Regions from separate parts of the Sivoneniella epilithica UHCC 1019 genome, predicted to be linked through region 1. Evidence: predicted binding sites of a transcription regulator. Region 1 holds the regulator's gene; the other holds the start of a gene.
The links. Region 1 encodes NtcA, which controls nitrogen genes in cyanobacteria. Its sites were predicted from a motif close to TTTGTANNNNNNNNTACAAA; they were not measured.
Positions count from the first base shown of each region.

Region 1 (8,134 bases):
GGCGAGGACGATCGCGGCAAGGTGCCCGTAGTGGCGATCGTCAGTGCCCAAGATAAACGCCACTTTGTCCGATTTGGTCCTCAGTTTCGCGTTTATGATCATCAAGCTGCCGTCAACGCCTTACTAAAAGCAGGGTTTCAAGCTCGCATTTCTTCGTTGACCGCCGCCGTTTAAGTCATTCTCAATCTGCTGATGCCTAAGAACCGTTGAGGTGACAGCTATATATGCTCCTGTTTGGGCAAGTGTTGCGAAGGCGATCGCGGGTTAGAGCAAAAATCTAGATACAATAAAATGCTGCCAGTAGAGAGGAATTCATGACCACATCTCCGTCGTTTGATGCCTCTGAATCACTCCGCACTAGCCTCAATCAATTACTGGATCAACTGCCCCAAAACAAACATGGGGAACTCATTCAGCTAGCATTAACAACCCTAGTACGAATGACCGAGGATGAAATCGATCGCCTAGATTGGAAAATTTTGAACGCATCCCTACAAGACATGGAGCGGGCATTCAAAGTACTTTATCCCTATCGTCACGTTCGCAAAATTTCTATTTTTGGCTCTGCCCGCATTCCATCCGGCAGCCCCGAATATCAAATGGCAGCAGACTTTGCCCGCCGTGTCACCGACCTAGGATTCATGGTGATTACAGGCGCAGGACCTGGAATTATGCAGGCGGGTAATGAAGGAGCCGGACGAGCAAAATCCATTGGGCTAGGGATTCAGCTTCCCTTTGAACAAGGCTCCAACCCTTTTATTGAAGGCGATCCCAAGCTTATCCCCTTCAAATACTTCTTCACCCGAAAGCTATTTTTCCTGAGAGAAAGCGATGCTCTTGCCCTTTTCCCTGGCGGCTTTGGCACCCTTGATGAAGCCTTTGAATGTCTCACACTTTGCCAAACAGGTAAATCATTGCCCATTCCGCTCGTGTTGATCGATCGCCCCGGCGGCGACTACTGGCACGACTGGCTAGAATACGTGCAAAAACAACTCCTCAAGCGGGGCTTAGTGAGTGTCGATGATTTCAGCCTATTTACGATTACTGATCGGCTAGATGAAGCCTGTGACATCATTACCCGCTTCTATAGCGCCTTCCATTCCTGTCGCTATGTGGGCAATCGCCTAGTCATGCGCCTCAACATCGAAATTTCTGATAAAGCCGTAGATTATCTCAACCATCACTTCAGCGACATTTTGGTAAAAGGACAGATTGAAAAGAGCCACGCTCTTCCTCAAGAGGCTCAAGATATATCCATTGGCAAATCTCGCCTTCTCCTGCATTTCAACCAGCGCGACTTAGGACGGCTCTATCAAATGATTAACGAGATTAACCGCCTTGGCATTGAACCCTCTGAAGATATGCCCCATCCAGAACGGAAGTGAGCAGGAAATAGGGAATAGGTTTAGCTCAAGTTCTCAACTTCCGCCCCCTGCTCCCTAATCCTTGCCCCTTCTCTTGCAACTAGATACCCGCTAGAATAGGCAAAGGTTTACTACGGCGTTGGTGACTACCAATAATGTTTTATGATCTATGCCTTCTGAATAAGGGAACTACGAAGTCTGGCGGCAGTAGACCGGGCATGTCACTAAAGATGATCATGTAATTCCGGAAACTTAAAGCACAGGCAGTTGGTGCCCACCTGGTCTAGCACCAGGTCAAAAACTGAGGTAAGACGGCGTTGCGGTAAACTCATTAGATTTTGAATTCCTCTGTTCAACATGACCAGGGGAATTTTTGATTTTATTGAGTTACTCATTTGAGGAAAGAGCAGGACATAAGCCGGGTTCTGTTCACCTAAAAGGGGACGGTTATCTATCTAAGGCGGTTGTTGCCAAACGCCTTTAGCGGACTCGCAAAGATGCATTGCATCCCTGCCGGAGCGGGAAAAAGACCAACCCTAGCTCCTACTGCCTTGCATCCAACCGGGGTTTACCTAGCCAGCACTTCTCAATGCTGCTGGTGCGCTCTTACCGCACCTTTGCACCCTTGCCAGAGTAGTTATGAGTTATGAGTTATGAGTTATGAGTGAAATTCTCAATCCTTACTTCTCGTACCTCAGTTGTCACTCTTCGGCGGTATATTTCTGTGGCACTATCCTCACGATCGCTCGCACTGGGCGTTACCCAGCAAGTTTGGTCTTTCGGAAGCCCGGACTTTCCTCGAACTGCATCGCAACTCGCAACCATCTCGCCTACTCTTTCCAAGACTAGTGTAGTTGAAGGGAAGAGGAAAGAGGGAAAAGAGAAAAAGCTGAGACTATCTTGGGTTCCAAGGTAATCCGGCTTGCCATGGCAATTTTTTTAGAATGAACTTGCAGCGTAGTTGAATGCGATCGCCCTCTGCACTATAGGTAGAGCCAATCAGTCGCAGCGCTAAGTCGAGACTAAACTCCAAGGGGTCTATTCTGCTGATAAATCGGGCGTATTTTTTCTTGGGGGGATCATCTTTACTTTTTTTAAGCGCTTCAAAGTCGAGCAGCGGTTTGCTCACTTCCATTTCCAGCGCCACGGCAGCATCTTTGTCTTTCGGCTCTTTGCGCTTTAAAACGTCTTCTGCGGTAATAATTTCTTTTAAGGTGGCACCGGGGGCAACAGTACTAAAGACCTGATTTTGAAATAAATCTAAAGTGGTGCCAGGAATAAGACGGGTCACGCGGCGCGATCGCCCTTGCAAATCGGTCGTGGCGCAATAGTCCCAATCGATGTAGATAGAATGAGTCTGTGATTTATTGGTCACTTTGACTCCAAACTGTTTCAGCTTGTCATCTTTGCCGAACTCGTAGCGTTTCTCAAAATCAAAACCAACGCCTACTATATCTTGAAGATTTTGATCGGCTAACTGCTGCTTTAAAATTTCCTCATCTAAAGAAACGGTATATTCATCATTAAAACTGCTCACAATCTTGGACAGTGCCCAGGTGATCACAATTAGGTAAATTACCAAAATGATTGGGTCTATCGATCTCATCGAAGATTACCCATCCCGATCGCTTTTTTGTCAGAATTGCTAGGAGGCTTTACGGCTGACATATTTTCAAACCAGCCCCTGCGCCAAAACAAAGCCACCATGGCGATCGCGATCGCCAACATCACCGCTAAACAAATAGGATATCCCCAGTAAGCATTCAACTCTGGCATGTTGAACGGCGACTTTTCAGGATTAAAGTTCATGCCATAAACCCCAGCAATGAACGTTAATGGAATGAAGATAGAAGATGTTACTGTTAATACCTTCATCACTTCGTTCATTTTGTTACTAACAGACGACAGATAGATATCCATCAAGCTAGAAGCCAGTTCACGGTAAGTTTCCACCATATCCAACACCTGGATCGTGTGGTCATAGCAGTCGCGCAAATAAACACGGACATCGTTGCTAATCAAATCACTGCCATCTCGAATCAAGGCATTAATCGCATCCCGCTGAGGCCAAATGGCTCGACGCAGGGTCAGTAGCTGACGTTTAAGCTCATGAATCTTTTGCAGAGTTTGGCGATTAGGATTGGCTACTACTTCATCTTCTAGTTCTTCTAGCTGTTCACCATAGATCTCTAGAACCGGAAAAAAACCATCAATAATCGAATCTAGCAGGGCATAGGTGAGATAATCAGCCCCATTACAGCAAATGGTTCCTTTACTGGTGCGAATCCGTTCTCGAATAGGACCAAAGCTGTCGTAGCGGGGTTCTTCTTGAACCGTGAGCAAGTAGTGCCGACCCAAGATAAAACTAACCTGCTCACTTTCAAATGTTTCTTCGTCGTCCCGTAAAGTGACCATGCGCGCGATGATCAGCAGTTGCTCTGGGTGTTCTTCCACTTTGGGTCGCTGAGGAACATTCACCACGTCTTCTAACACGAGCGGATGCAGATTAAAGACTTCCCCCAATCGCTGCATAATATCTTCATTGCCAAATCCTTTTACATCGACCCAGGAAACTGATTCGGTATCTAGATAAGGAATGATTTCTTCGGGGGTATCGAGTTCGCGTCGGCTAGCGCCCTTTTTAGAGTAGTCAATCAAAATGATGACGGGTGGGGGGGCTTTGGGATCAATATCAAGGGTGCCCGGAATCTCGCCGGGGGTGTGATAGTGATAGTCAATATAGGAGTCGTCTTGATCAAGGTCAGGAGATAGCTGTATTAAGGGTGGGTGCAAGCGATGGTCTACCATGTCAGAAAACCTTTAACCATTTTTTGAGAAGGCGATCGCTAAAAGTAAATCGTTGCTCAAAGGGAATCATTGCTAGTGTACTGTTGCCAGGACTGATAGAGTTATTGCGATCGCAGTAACTCTTTGCCATTCTGTACTGCCACCAGATTTACTTTTAGAGGACCTGCTGTCAATGTTTTTTCCTCCGCGATCGTTCTTAGCTCGATCGTCTCGTTGTACCCTTGCAGCTTTTCGATAAATGTCAATAGATCTTGGACTCGCCCATCGCCAATTTGCACCGTATCAGTCAGAATTCCCAAACGCCGCGCCCTAAATCCGGCTGCGGTTACTAGCAGATTAATTCGCTGCTGAATTTGAACCTCGCTCAAGCTAGCTGGATTTAGAGACGTGGCAGCAATCAGATCCCCTTCTTGAAAAACAATCCGGTTGGGAGCCGCTTCTGCAAAAACTTGAACCAGGTTTTCTCCAGTAAGATAATTGGCAGCTGACGAAATACGGACTACATAATCTTGACCGTTACTCACTTGCCTGATCAGTTGATCCACTTCGGCTTTGGTAATTTGAATGATTTGTCCCTGCGGTTTTGTGCCAGGTCGCACCAATTGAGTTGCAGAGCGATTGGCTTCTCGTAAAAGCTGATCGATCGCGCCTTGGGTAGAGCGTGGGTCAAGAATCCGCACCACCGCCGAAGAAAGCACTTGCCCCCGCTGGATTGCCACATTACCCCGGCGCAACCCCTCGGCTTCTCGCTCCAGCTTGCCAATTTCTTGCACCAAAAAATCTTGCTGAGCTTCTAGCTGTTTCAGTCGCCCTTCCCGCTCACTAATGATTGCACTTTTGGCTTTAATTTCCTCTTCTGCCACTGCCACAACTTGACTCTGCTCTGCTTGCAGTCGGCTAATATTGGCTCGAAATTGCAATACTTGCTCAGAGATAGTGGCAAGTTGGCTGCGGTTTTGTTCAAGAGTCCGCTGTACTGTAACGCGATCGCTCATGGCACGGTTCCGTTCGGCGATCGCGCTTTTCAAAGAGCCGCCAATGGTTTGAATCTGTTTTTGAGTACTCATTAGTTGCTTTTGAGCCTCAATTTCTTGGGCTTTTGCCCGGTTTAATTCGGCTTCAGTACGTTGCTTTTGAGCTTGAGCCGTTTCTAACTGACTTTTTGCATCGTTTAGGTCAGTGCGTGCCCGTCTTAGCTTGCGTTGAAGTGCGCCTAATTCAAAGACTCCGGTGCGTAATGGACCACTGGTTGCAAATAGAATCCCCAAGGTGGAAGCAGCAACGACGATCCCCGTCAAAATGGTGATTAAGGTTGCCGTGCGACGCGGGCGTAAGTTAAATAGGCTGAGGCGAGCTTTCCCAACTTTGGTGCCAATGCGATCGCCCACAGTGGCAATCACACCACCAATTACCAATATTGCAAATATTAGGATCAGCCCCGTAGACATCGCTGCTCCAAACCAAAACGCCCTAACCTTTGCAATGCAAACAGGGGCAAACTCATCTATAGCCTACCCCATGAATCTTTGATGATGGCTCTACTCACTTGCGAATTTGTGAGCGCACAACTCTTATTTTTAATAAACTGCTGGTTTCTAGCTCATCACGTAAACTGCTGACTTAAGGTTACAGGATTATGCACAGTAATTTTCTTTTTATGAATCGAAACCATATTATCTTGCCGTAAGTCGCCTAAAAGCCGAGTGACCGTCACACGGGTAGAGCCGATCGCTTCTGCGATCGCCTGATGCGAGAGCTTCAGATCAATCGTAATTCCTTCTTTACTGGGCGTACCAAAATCTCGGCACAGAATCAACAAAAAGCTAACCAATCGAGAACCCATATCGCGATGAGCCAGCGTTTCAATCATCATTTCAGTCTGCAAAATGCGCGAAGACAACCCTTGCAGCAAAATCATCGATAGATCAGGGTTATCTTTTAACGCTTTCTCAACCTGTTCAATCGGTACTGAAAGCAACTCCACAGGCGTAAACGCCACAGCATGATAAAAGCGATCGGAACGATGTCCTGTAATCAGCGACAGCACCCCAAACACACTATTTTCTCTCAACAATGCAACTGTAATTTCTTCCCCTGCTTCGTATACCCTAGAAAGCTTTACGGCTCCCTTAACTAGGAAGTAGACGCGCTCAGCAGGATCGCCTGGAAAAAAAATCGTTTTACCCCGTTCAAACGATTCAACAACGGGTGGAAACACCCCACTTCCCATCTGACGAAATACCGATGCCAGTGGTCTATCTTGCGTCACAACCATATTCCCCTGCTCGGAGTCCTTACTACGTGCCAACTCGTTGAATAAAACATGCCGAATAATTAGCATTCAACTCTGTAACTTAGAATACTTAAACGCACTCCTAAAGGGTTTTTTGTACCCTTTGTTACAAAATAAGGCGATCGCAGCCCCTATACAAAAGCTTAGAGTCACTTACCTACCGCTTTCTTACCCATATAAAGAGCCTAGAAAGTATCAGTATCTTAACCGCAGCTTGGCAAATTGAACAAAATTCATTGCAAAAATAATTACGGGCATCTATTGAAATCCTTTTTGCAGCTAAACTTTAGAACTCTTGAACTAACTAGGAGTGCTATCTTTATACCCCATATTTCAGTATCCTCATAGGTGCCCTCAAAGGATTGATTGCCATGCTGGACTTGACTGGGAAAAACGCCCTTGTAACCGGAATCGCTAATAACCGCTCGATCGCGTGGGGCATTGCCCAACAGCTTCACAAAGCCGGCGCGAACATTGGCATTTCCTATCTACCCGATGAAAAAGGGAAAATGGAAAAAAAGGTAGCTGAGTTGGTAGAACCCCTCAATCCCAGTGTATTTGTTCCATTAAACGTTCAAGATGATGCTCAAATTCAATCTGCCTTTGAAACCGTAGGCGATAAGTGGGGCAGAATCGACATTTTGATTCACTGTCTAGCATTTGCCAACCGAGATGACCTGACAGGCGGCTTCGTGGAAACATCTCGCTCCGGGTTCGCCACAGCACTGGATATAAGCACCTACTCCCTCGTTAAGCTCTGTGGTGCAGCAAAGCCATTGATGACCGAAGGCGGCAGCATTGTCACACTTACCTATTTAGGTGGTGTGCGAGTGATCCCCAATTACAACGTCATGGGGATCGCCAAAGCGGGTTTGGAAATGAGCGTCCGATATTTGGCAGCGGAACTGGGACCTCAAAAGATTCGAGTGAATGGCATTTCTGCCGGACCCATCCGCACTCTGGCATCCTCTGCGGTGGGCGGAATTTTGGATATGATTCATCATGTGGAAGCCGTCGCGCCCTTACGTCGCACCGTCACCCAAACAGAAGTGGGAAACACTGCCGCTTTTTTGTGCAGTGATCTATCCAGCGGCATGACAGGGCAGATTCTTTATGTGGATGCGGGCTACGAGATTTTGGGCATGGCTTAGGCAAAGCAATCCTGGTTGACCGCACCAATCATTTGTTTCATTCAGGGGGCGATCGCCCCAGTAAACTCCGATATCCTCTTGGTCAAACCCCACAGGATTTAGCAAGATGCGATACCCTTATCTAGAAACTGCACCTTCCGCAAAATAGCCTCCATGAGCCAGACTCTCGATATCAGCCACCTCAATTCCTCTCAGCGTCGTGCCGTAGAACACTACTGTGGACCGCTGTTGGTAGTAGCAGGAGCGGGTTCTGGCAAAACGCGGGCGCTCACCTACCGCATTGCAAACCTAGTCCTAAATCATCGCGTTGATCCTGAAAACATCCTGGCGGTCACCTTTACAAACAAAGCCGCACGGGAAATGAAAGAGCGAATCGAAAAATTATTTGCCGATCAAAAAGCCCGCAGCGATTTTGGTAAACCCTTAGATGCGCTCTCTCCTATTGAACAAACCCGGCTAAGATCTTACGTTTACAAAAATATTACCAAAGAGCTTTGGATTGGGACATTTCATGCGCT
Region 1 covers NZ_JBFPDP010000017.1:21,980-30,113, reverse strand. The annotation lists gene AB3R30_RS12400 (helix-hairpin-helix domain-containing protein) at 1-174, shown strand, start outside; gene AB3R30_RS12395 (LOG family protein) at 315-1,385, shown strand; RNA gene ssrS (6S RNA) at 1,490-1,694, shown strand; RNA gene rnpB (RNase P RNA component class A) at 1,764-2,201, opposite strand; gene AB3R30_RS12380 (hypothetical protein) at 2,260-2,970, opposite strand; gene corA (magnesium/cobalt transporter CorA) at 2,967-4,172, opposite strand; gene AB3R30_RS12370 (DUF3084 domain-containing protein) at 4,274-5,620, opposite strand; gene ntcA (global nitrogen regulator NtcA) at 5,776-6,513, opposite strand; gene fabI (enoyl-ACP reductase FabI) at 6,837-7,616, shown strand; gene pcrA (DNA helicase PcrA) at 7,770-8,134, shown strand, end outside.

Region 2 (8,134 bases), on a different contig from region 1:
GAGAGCATAGGCTTGAGCATGTGAGTCCAGAAATTGGTAATTTTTTATTGCAACAAGTAGTAGCACGACAAGCGGACGCAAACGCGCCATCGGCAGCATCATTGGACAATTGAGTGTGAGTGAGAAACAAGCTCAAAAACTGGATGTCAAAGCCTACACCCAATGGAGTCCCTATCTGGAAAAGTGTTGCTTGTTGTTGAGTGCGAATGAGTCCTATAAGCGGGCGGCTGAGGATATTCAAGTCTTGACCGGAGTGGCGATTTCTCACAGCACCCAACAGCGGTTAGTGCATCGTCAAACCTTTGATTGACCGCAGGTGGTACAACCCGTTGAAGAGATGAGTGTGGATGGAGGCAAAGTGCGCTTGCGAACCCCGCAAGGCGAACCGAGTGAATGGCGAGACTACAAAGCCGTGAATCTGCACCAGTGCTGTGTGAGTGCGTTTTTCCAGGAGAATTCAAGCTTAGTGGACTGGGTTAATGCCCAAACCCTTGGCGACCCCGCTGACTTGCCTAGGCGATGGGCATGACGGCATCTGGAATCTCTATGGGGCGATTGGCAACCTCACTGGACGACGAGAGATTTTGGACTGGGATCACCTGGTCGAGAATTTGGGCAAAGTGGGCGGTTCTGTACAACGCTTAGATGCGGCAGAAGCCCGTTTGTGGCAAGGTGATGTGGATGGTGCCATTGAGCAGTTCAACGTAGGGCAAAGCCCCGCCGAAGGCGTATGGCAACACGAGCGAGTCATAACCTTTATTGCCTATCTGGGCAAACATCGACATCGGATTGTCAACTATGGCTATTACCAAGCTGAAGGCATTTCCATCGGTTCAGGTGCAATTGAATCAACGGTCAAACAAATTGGGCAACGGATAAAGCTAGCAGGAGCGCAATGGAAAAAGGACAATGTTCCGCAGGTGCTTCTCCAGCATACTGCTTACCTCAATGGGCAATTCTCAAATTAAGTCTTGCAAGACTGGGATACTCTCAAAAAGACCTTTAGGCAAAGTATCTTTTTCTAAAAGTTTGATTGCTGGTATGCCAGACCATAAGTCTTTACAGTCAAATGTCATTTAAGTGATTATCCCAGTCTGAATGCGGTGACTACAGTTAGTATTCCCATCTCAAACAAAAGATACTTATCGTTTTCTCGGTCTAACTTAGCAACACTGCACTTAAGTTGAATTGCTACCCGCTTTTGCAATTTTGCTTAAAGATAAAGCGATCTCCAACCTCAAGCGAACGTCATCAAAAAGCGTAATACAGAGTTAGTGCAATCTTCAGCAAAGTTCATTACTTATGTTCTCCTGGTCATACTAAGCTTTTGCAGATTGCTTGCCATAGCGCTTTTATCCCAAACATTTTAGGGGTTGCTCAGTTCGACTGCTGCAAAAAGTTGGGTGGCAGTTAACTGTAGTTGTGGAATTTTAAGAGATAGTAGCGATCGCTCCCCTTTAAATGTGCCAACTTCGATATAAGCGCCTGCCTTCAACTGCAACACCAGCACCGTTTGCTCTTCGGGATTCACAATCCAATACTCTGGAACGGCAACGGCGGCATACTGATCGCGTTTGTGCAGATAATCGCGATCGTAGCTAGTTTTGCCAGGGCTAACGACCTCCACTACAAGGCGAGGCGGAGGCATATCTAAGGAAATCGTGAGGCGTTTTTGCACGAGCGGCAAATGTTCTGGACGTAGCAACACCAAATCAGGAAACCGATTGGCAGCATCACTTGATCGCAACACGGGAGTTTGAATTTCGCAGCGCCCCATATGAATCAACTGAAACGGAATCCCAATCTCTCGCAATACCAAAAACAAATAGCTGGCAATAATGACATTTAATCCAGATTCTGGTGGCAATTCAAATAGCTCCCCATCAATCAATTCGCTACGTCCTTCAACCCCGGTATCTTCCAGAGCCAGGTATTCATCAAAGGTCAAATGCTGGGTCGCTTTCATAGAAAGAAGCAGATAAAGCGTGATGTACTTTGATTGTATCGTGACAGGTTTTCTGAGGAAAAATTGTGCTGATAGATAATGACTTTATCTTTATCTAATGCCGCGATCGCCAAATTTGCCGTGTAATCAATTGATTTGAACATCGTTATAAGGCTTGTTAAAGTCAGGCTCTAAACCAATTGATTATGATTTGAATGATCGTCCATTAAAAAACCAATGCACCAATATTTTTATCTTCATGGGTTTGCCTCCAGCCCTCAGTCGGTTAAAGCGAAAAGCTTGAGCGATCGCTTTGCCCAACTTAACTTGCCCTTAACGATTCCCGACCTAAACCAAGGCGATTTCACCTATCTCACCTTGACTCGCCAACTACAACAAGTGGAAGCTGAATTGCCAGCCCCGCCAGCCCCCGTTACTTTGATTGGTTCTAGTTTTGGCGGATTAACTGCTGCTTGGCTAGGGCAACGTCAACCCCAAGTAGAGCGATTAGTTTTGCTTGCGCCAGCTTTCGGATTTCTCTCCCATTGGTTGCCTCGCTTAGGTTACGAACAAGTGCAGCAGTGGAAAACGGAAGGCTTTTTGCCCGTCTATCACTATGGCGCAGAGAAAATGCTGCCGATTAGCTATCAGTTTGCTGAAGATGCTGCTCACTATCGCGAAACCGAATTGTTGCGATCGGTGCCAACCTTACTATTTCATGGCAAAAATGATGAAGTCATTCCGCTACAAACCAGCATTGAATTTGCCGAAGCGCGACCCTGGGTGACTCTAGTTGAACTCGACAGCGACCACGGCTTAACCGATGCCAGCGACATCATTTGGCAAGGCATTCAAGAGTTTTGCTCACTGACATAATTCATTAATTCATGGGTCTAGTTCATCGGTCTTAATATGCATACATGGCTTCCAAAAAAGATTGAGCAGGCACAACAAGTATTAAAAGCTCAAAATGTTGAGCTAGGGTTTAAATTCAACGCGCCTGCCACTCAAAATGATATTCAACGCTGTGAAGAAGAGCTTGGATTTGTTCTACCTGATAGCTACAAAGAATTTTTGAAGTTTAGCAATGGAGCAAATATTTTTTGCAGCGATGAACCGAGTTTTGAAATTAATTCGCCCTGGTGGACTAATAGTGGAGTTCTGATTCAAAGCACCAGTGCTCTTGTTCCGTTTAATTATTACCAAGACAAGGTTTATGTCGAGGATGATGGCGAGAAAAAGTATATTGCTTTTTGTTATTTAGGTTATGTAAACACAGGTGATTTCTGTAGTTTTGATATTACAACCTTTGCCAATTCAGAGTACAAAGTGCTTGATTCTCAACATGATTACTTGTTTGAAGAGTGGCACACAGAGCACGTTATTGCTAACTCTTTTGAAGACTGGCTGATTAAGATTTTCGATGAAGTAACTCAAAACAATGGTCGTCCAGAATATTGGATTCCATCACCTTTACAAGAATGATAGGCTGCAACTCAACTCAAAGACGTAAAAGCAGCGAAACTGTGCTCTTAATGACATGCCATATCTTTTGAGCATTGGCTTTGAGCCATAGGAGACAGCGATCGCAATTATAGTTTGGCGCTTTGTCTTCTTGAAGCAAATCCAATGCCATAAAAAGATTGGGATTATGCGCTTTACTCATTAAGTGAGTTTTTTTGTAGCAATACTCACAAAACAAACTGAGCAAATCGAACACTGTCTTAGACAGAGATCTTTCATACGCGCAATTGAGAAGCCGATATGCCTGAGAAAAACTTGCCAACGAAAAACTTGATTGTGATTGGCAACGGAATGGTGGGTCACAAGTTTTTAGAGCGGATGGTTGCAAAAGGAGCGACTGAAACCTGGAACTTGACGACCTTTTGCGAAGAGCCTCGTGTTGCCTACGATCGCGTTCATCTTAGCGAGTTTTTCACCGGAAAAACGGCAGACGATTTGTCCTTGGTTGCGCCTGATTTCTACCTAGAAAACACTATTCAGGTACAGATCGGTGATAAAGCAGTCAGCATTGATCGAACCCACAAAACCGTCACCTCAGCCAACGGCATGGTGCTTCCCTATGACCATCTCGTGTTGGCAACAGGCTCCTATCCCTTTGTGCCACCCATCCAAGGCAAGGAGGCGCAGGGCACGTTTGTCTATCGCACGATCGAAGACCTAGAAGCGATGGCTGCCTATGCGAAACAGTGCAAAACGGGCGTGGTGATTGGCGGCGGCTTGTTGGGGCTGGAATGCGCCAATGCGTTAAAGAGTATGGGTTTAGACACTCATGTAGTCGAGTTTGCACCCCGATTGATGCCAGTGCAAATTGATGAATTGGGCGGTGCGGTACTGCGAGACAAGATTGAAGCGCTGGGAGTGGGTGTGCATGTCAATAAATCCACCAGCGGAATTGTCATGAATGAGCAGGGGCAGGTCTGCAAGATGCTGTTTGCGGATGGCTCGGAATTGCAAACCGACATGATTGTATTTTCGGCAGGGATTCGCCCCCGTGATGAACTGGCGCGGGAATCTGGGCTGGAAGTGGGCGATCGCGGCGGCATTGTGATTAATGACTATTGTCAAACCTCTGATCCTACAATCTACGCGATCGGAGAATGCGCCCTTTACAATCAGCGCATTTATGGCTTGGTTGCTCCCGGCTATACGATGGCAAGCGTGGCAGCCGATAACCTGTGCGAGTTCGGCAGCAGCAGCTTCACCGGGGCGGATATGTCTACCAAGCTGAAACTTTTGGGTGTAGATGTTGCCAGCTTTGGCGATGGCTTTAGCAAAACTCCCGGCGCAAAAGACCTAACCTGGATTGATAATCAACAGGGCATTTATAAAAAGCTGGTGTTGAATGAAGCGGGCGATCGCGTGTTGGGTGGCATTCTGATTGGCGATGCCTCTGCCTATGGCACCCTGCTGCAAATGATGCAAAACGATATGGCAGTGCCGCCCTATGCTGAAGACTTGCTGATCCCGCCCCGCGAAGACAAAGCCACCGTCAGCATGGGTGTAGACAGCTTGCCCGACAGCGCCCAAATCTGTTCGTGCAACAACGTCACTAAGGGCGACATTTGCTCGGCAATTCAAGCAGGCAACCTGACGGATATTGGCACCGTTAAAAAATGTACTACGGCAGGAACAGGTTGTGGTGGCTGTGTGCCGCTGGTCACAGATCTGCTGAAAATGGAGATGAAAAAAGCCGGACTAGAAGTGAAAAATCATCTGTGTGAACACTTCACCTACTCGCGTCAAGAGCTTTATCATCTCGTTCGCACCCAAGGCATCCAAACCTTTGAAGAACTGCTGGTGCTATACGGCGAGGGGAAAGGCTGTGAGATTTGCAAACCCGCGATCGCGTCTATCCTTGCCTCCACCTGGAATGAGCATATTTTGAATGCGCCTCACGCGGGCTTACAAGATACCAACGATGCGTTTCTGGCAAACATTCAGCGAGACGGCACCTATTCCGTGATTCCGCGCATTCCCGGTGGAGAGATAACCCCAGAGAAGCTGATTGTGCTGGGTGAAGTGGCACGCGACTTTGACCTCTACACCAAAATTACCGGCGGTCAGCGGATCGATTTGCTGGGCGCACGGGTCGATCAACTGCCGCTGATCTGGGAACGATTAATTGCAGCAGGTTTTGAATCAGGTCATGCCTATGGCAAAGCGCTACGCACGGTGAAATCCTGTGTGGGAAGTACCTGGTGCCGTTTTGGAGTGCAGGATTCTACTAACTTGGCGATCGCTATAGAACTGCGCTATCGCGGACTCCGGGCACCCCACAAAATCAAAAGTGCGGTATCCGGCTGCACCCGCGAATGTGCCGAAGCGCAAAGCAAAGACTTTGGCATAATTGCCACCGAAAAAGGCTGGAATCTATACGTCTGCGGCAATGGCGGCATTAAACCCCAACACGCTGTATTACTCGCTGCCGACATTGATCAAGAAACGCTGATTAAATACTGCGATCGCTTCCTCATGTTCTACATCCGCACCGCAAATCGGCTAGAGCGCACGGCTACTTGGCTAAACAAGCTAGAAGGCGGCATCGAATACCTCAAGCAAGTAGTGATTGAAGACTCCCTCGGTATCTGTGCCCAACTGGAAGCAGAAATGTCCTACCAAGTTGCCACCTACGCCTGCGAATGGAAAAAAACAGTCGAAGATCCCGCCAAACGCCAGCGCTTTACCCACTTCGTCAACTCCGATCAACCAGATCCAGCCCTACTCTTCGTCGAAGAACGAGATCAAAAACGTCCAGCCTATGAACACGAACGCCAGTTGATGGAATTAGGAGCTAGAAGTTAGGGGCAAGGGTAAACATTTTGTCTCCTGTCACCTTCATCTCTCAGTATCCGAGACTTAAATGCTTGTGTGTCTTAAAACTCAAAACTCAAAACTCAAAACTCAAAACGACATCATGACTCAATCTCTTTCTAATCAACAGGTTGCCCAGTGGATTTCTGTTTGTTCTTTAGACCGCATTCTGCCCAACACAGGGGTCTGCGCTCTCGTCAATGGTGAACAAATTGCTGTATTTCGCATCGGGCGAAGTGAAGTAGAGCAGAGTGAAACAGTCTACGCTATCAGCAACTATGATCCTTTTAGCAAAGCACAGGTTTTATCACGAGGGATTGTGGGCGATTCCCGTAGGGATCGTTCTACGAATCGCAACGGCATTCCCAAAGTAGCTTCCCCCATTTACAAGCAAAACTTCAGCCTGCTCACGGGGCAATGTTTGGATGATGAAAGCGTCAGCGTACTCACCTATCCAGTTCAAGTAGTGGACGGTCAGGTGCAAATTGGGATCATCAATCAATCATCTGAATCCTAACTTGATCTACTTCCGAAAGACAGGCAGCGTGAAGTGAAAGCAACTGCCGTGATTTGAGGTAGAGTCTACCCAAATTTGCCCATAGTGAGCGCGAATAATTCGCTGGCATAAAGACAGCCCAATCCCATATCCTGATTTGTCTTCATCTCGTTTGAGGCGAAAGCATTCCTCAAAAATTCGCTCTTGATTTTCCGAAGGAATCCCAGGTCCGTTATCTTCCACGCTGACCTGTACTTTTTGCGTCGTGCGATGCAGAGCGGAAAGCTGAATGGTGCCGCCGGGTGGCGTATATTTCACGGCATTGTCGAGCAGATTGGTTAAAACTTGGCGAATTCGTTCCCCATCCGCCAGGATCATTGGTAAATCTGAGGGGATATCTTTTTCAACCTGCTGGGATTTTTCTAAAAAACGATCTTGCAGATCATTCAGTACATCTAAGCATAAAGCGCCTAAATCCAGCTTGTGGGGATGAATGCGCGCATCCGAACCAATGCCGCGTGCCGCCTGCAAAACATCGGTAATCATTCGATCAATCGCCCGTGTTTGAGTGCGAGCATGGTTCAGTAATCGAGCCGTTAATTGGGGCGTTAGGCGCTCTACCCCGTCTTTAGGATTACAGTCTCGTTCCAATGTCTCCAAGGCGATCGACGTTGCGGTCAGTGGGTTACGTAAATCATGCGCCAACATCGCCAGAATTTGATCTTTGAATTGAAGTTGATGCTCTAGATCCTCTTTTTCGCGCTTTAAACGAAAGACTTCATCGGACAACCGAATTAACTCGGTCGATCGCGTGACCCAATTGAACGACGCTGAGCTATCAAATGCATCTTTGAGACTGCGTAAAGTGGAAACCTGCTCAACTTCAGCCGATAGATTACGCGATTCCAAATTTGTGGAGGCGGCGGCACTGCCATCTCCGGTCTGTGGAGTGACAGCGGCAATTTCAAGCGCAAGCGTTTGTTTCAGCGATCGCACCTCAACAGCACTAGAATCCGCAGTTGCTAAATACTCTGCCACAGAGCGCTGCCAATGAATCCACCAATGTTGTAATTGCTGCACCAACGTACTGCCAGCCAAAGTTTGACGAGGTTCTGGATGAATTTTGATCAAAGCGGGTGTGGCAATCAAGCGAAAATATTCAGCCAAATAAGGCTGTTCACTCACATCAATAATTTGAAGCTCAAACTCACACTCTCTCCGTAACTCTTTCAGAGCAGTACGAACCTGCTGAACTTGCTCTCTAGAACTCGGTCGTTTATCTATAAACAGCAAGAGTTGCAGCGGACAATCGGCAATATTGGGCTGATCAGGGTTTGCCTGCATTCGATGCTTTGCCT
Region 2 covers NZ_JBFPDP010000021.1:1,797-9,930, forward strand. The annotation lists partial or broken gene AB3R30_RS14085 (ISKra4 family transposase) at 1-968, shown strand, start outside; gene AB3R30_RS14090 (Uma2 family endonuclease) at 1,367-1,966, opposite strand; gene AB3R30_RS14095 (hypothetical protein) at 1,963-2,109, opposite strand; gene AB3R30_RS14100 (YqiA/YcfP family alpha/beta fold hydrolase) at 2,183-2,821, shown strand; gene AB3R30_RS14105 (SMI1/KNR4 family protein) at 2,858-3,430, shown strand; gene nirB (nitrite reductase large subunit NirB) at 3,710-6,271, shown strand; gene nirD (nitrite reductase small subunit NirD) at 6,384-6,797, shown strand; gene AB3R30_RS14120 (histidine kinase) at 6,804-8,120, opposite strand.
Region 2: the regulator NtcA is predicted to act here: its motif matches at 3,624-3,643, upstream of nirB (nitrite reductase large subunit NirB).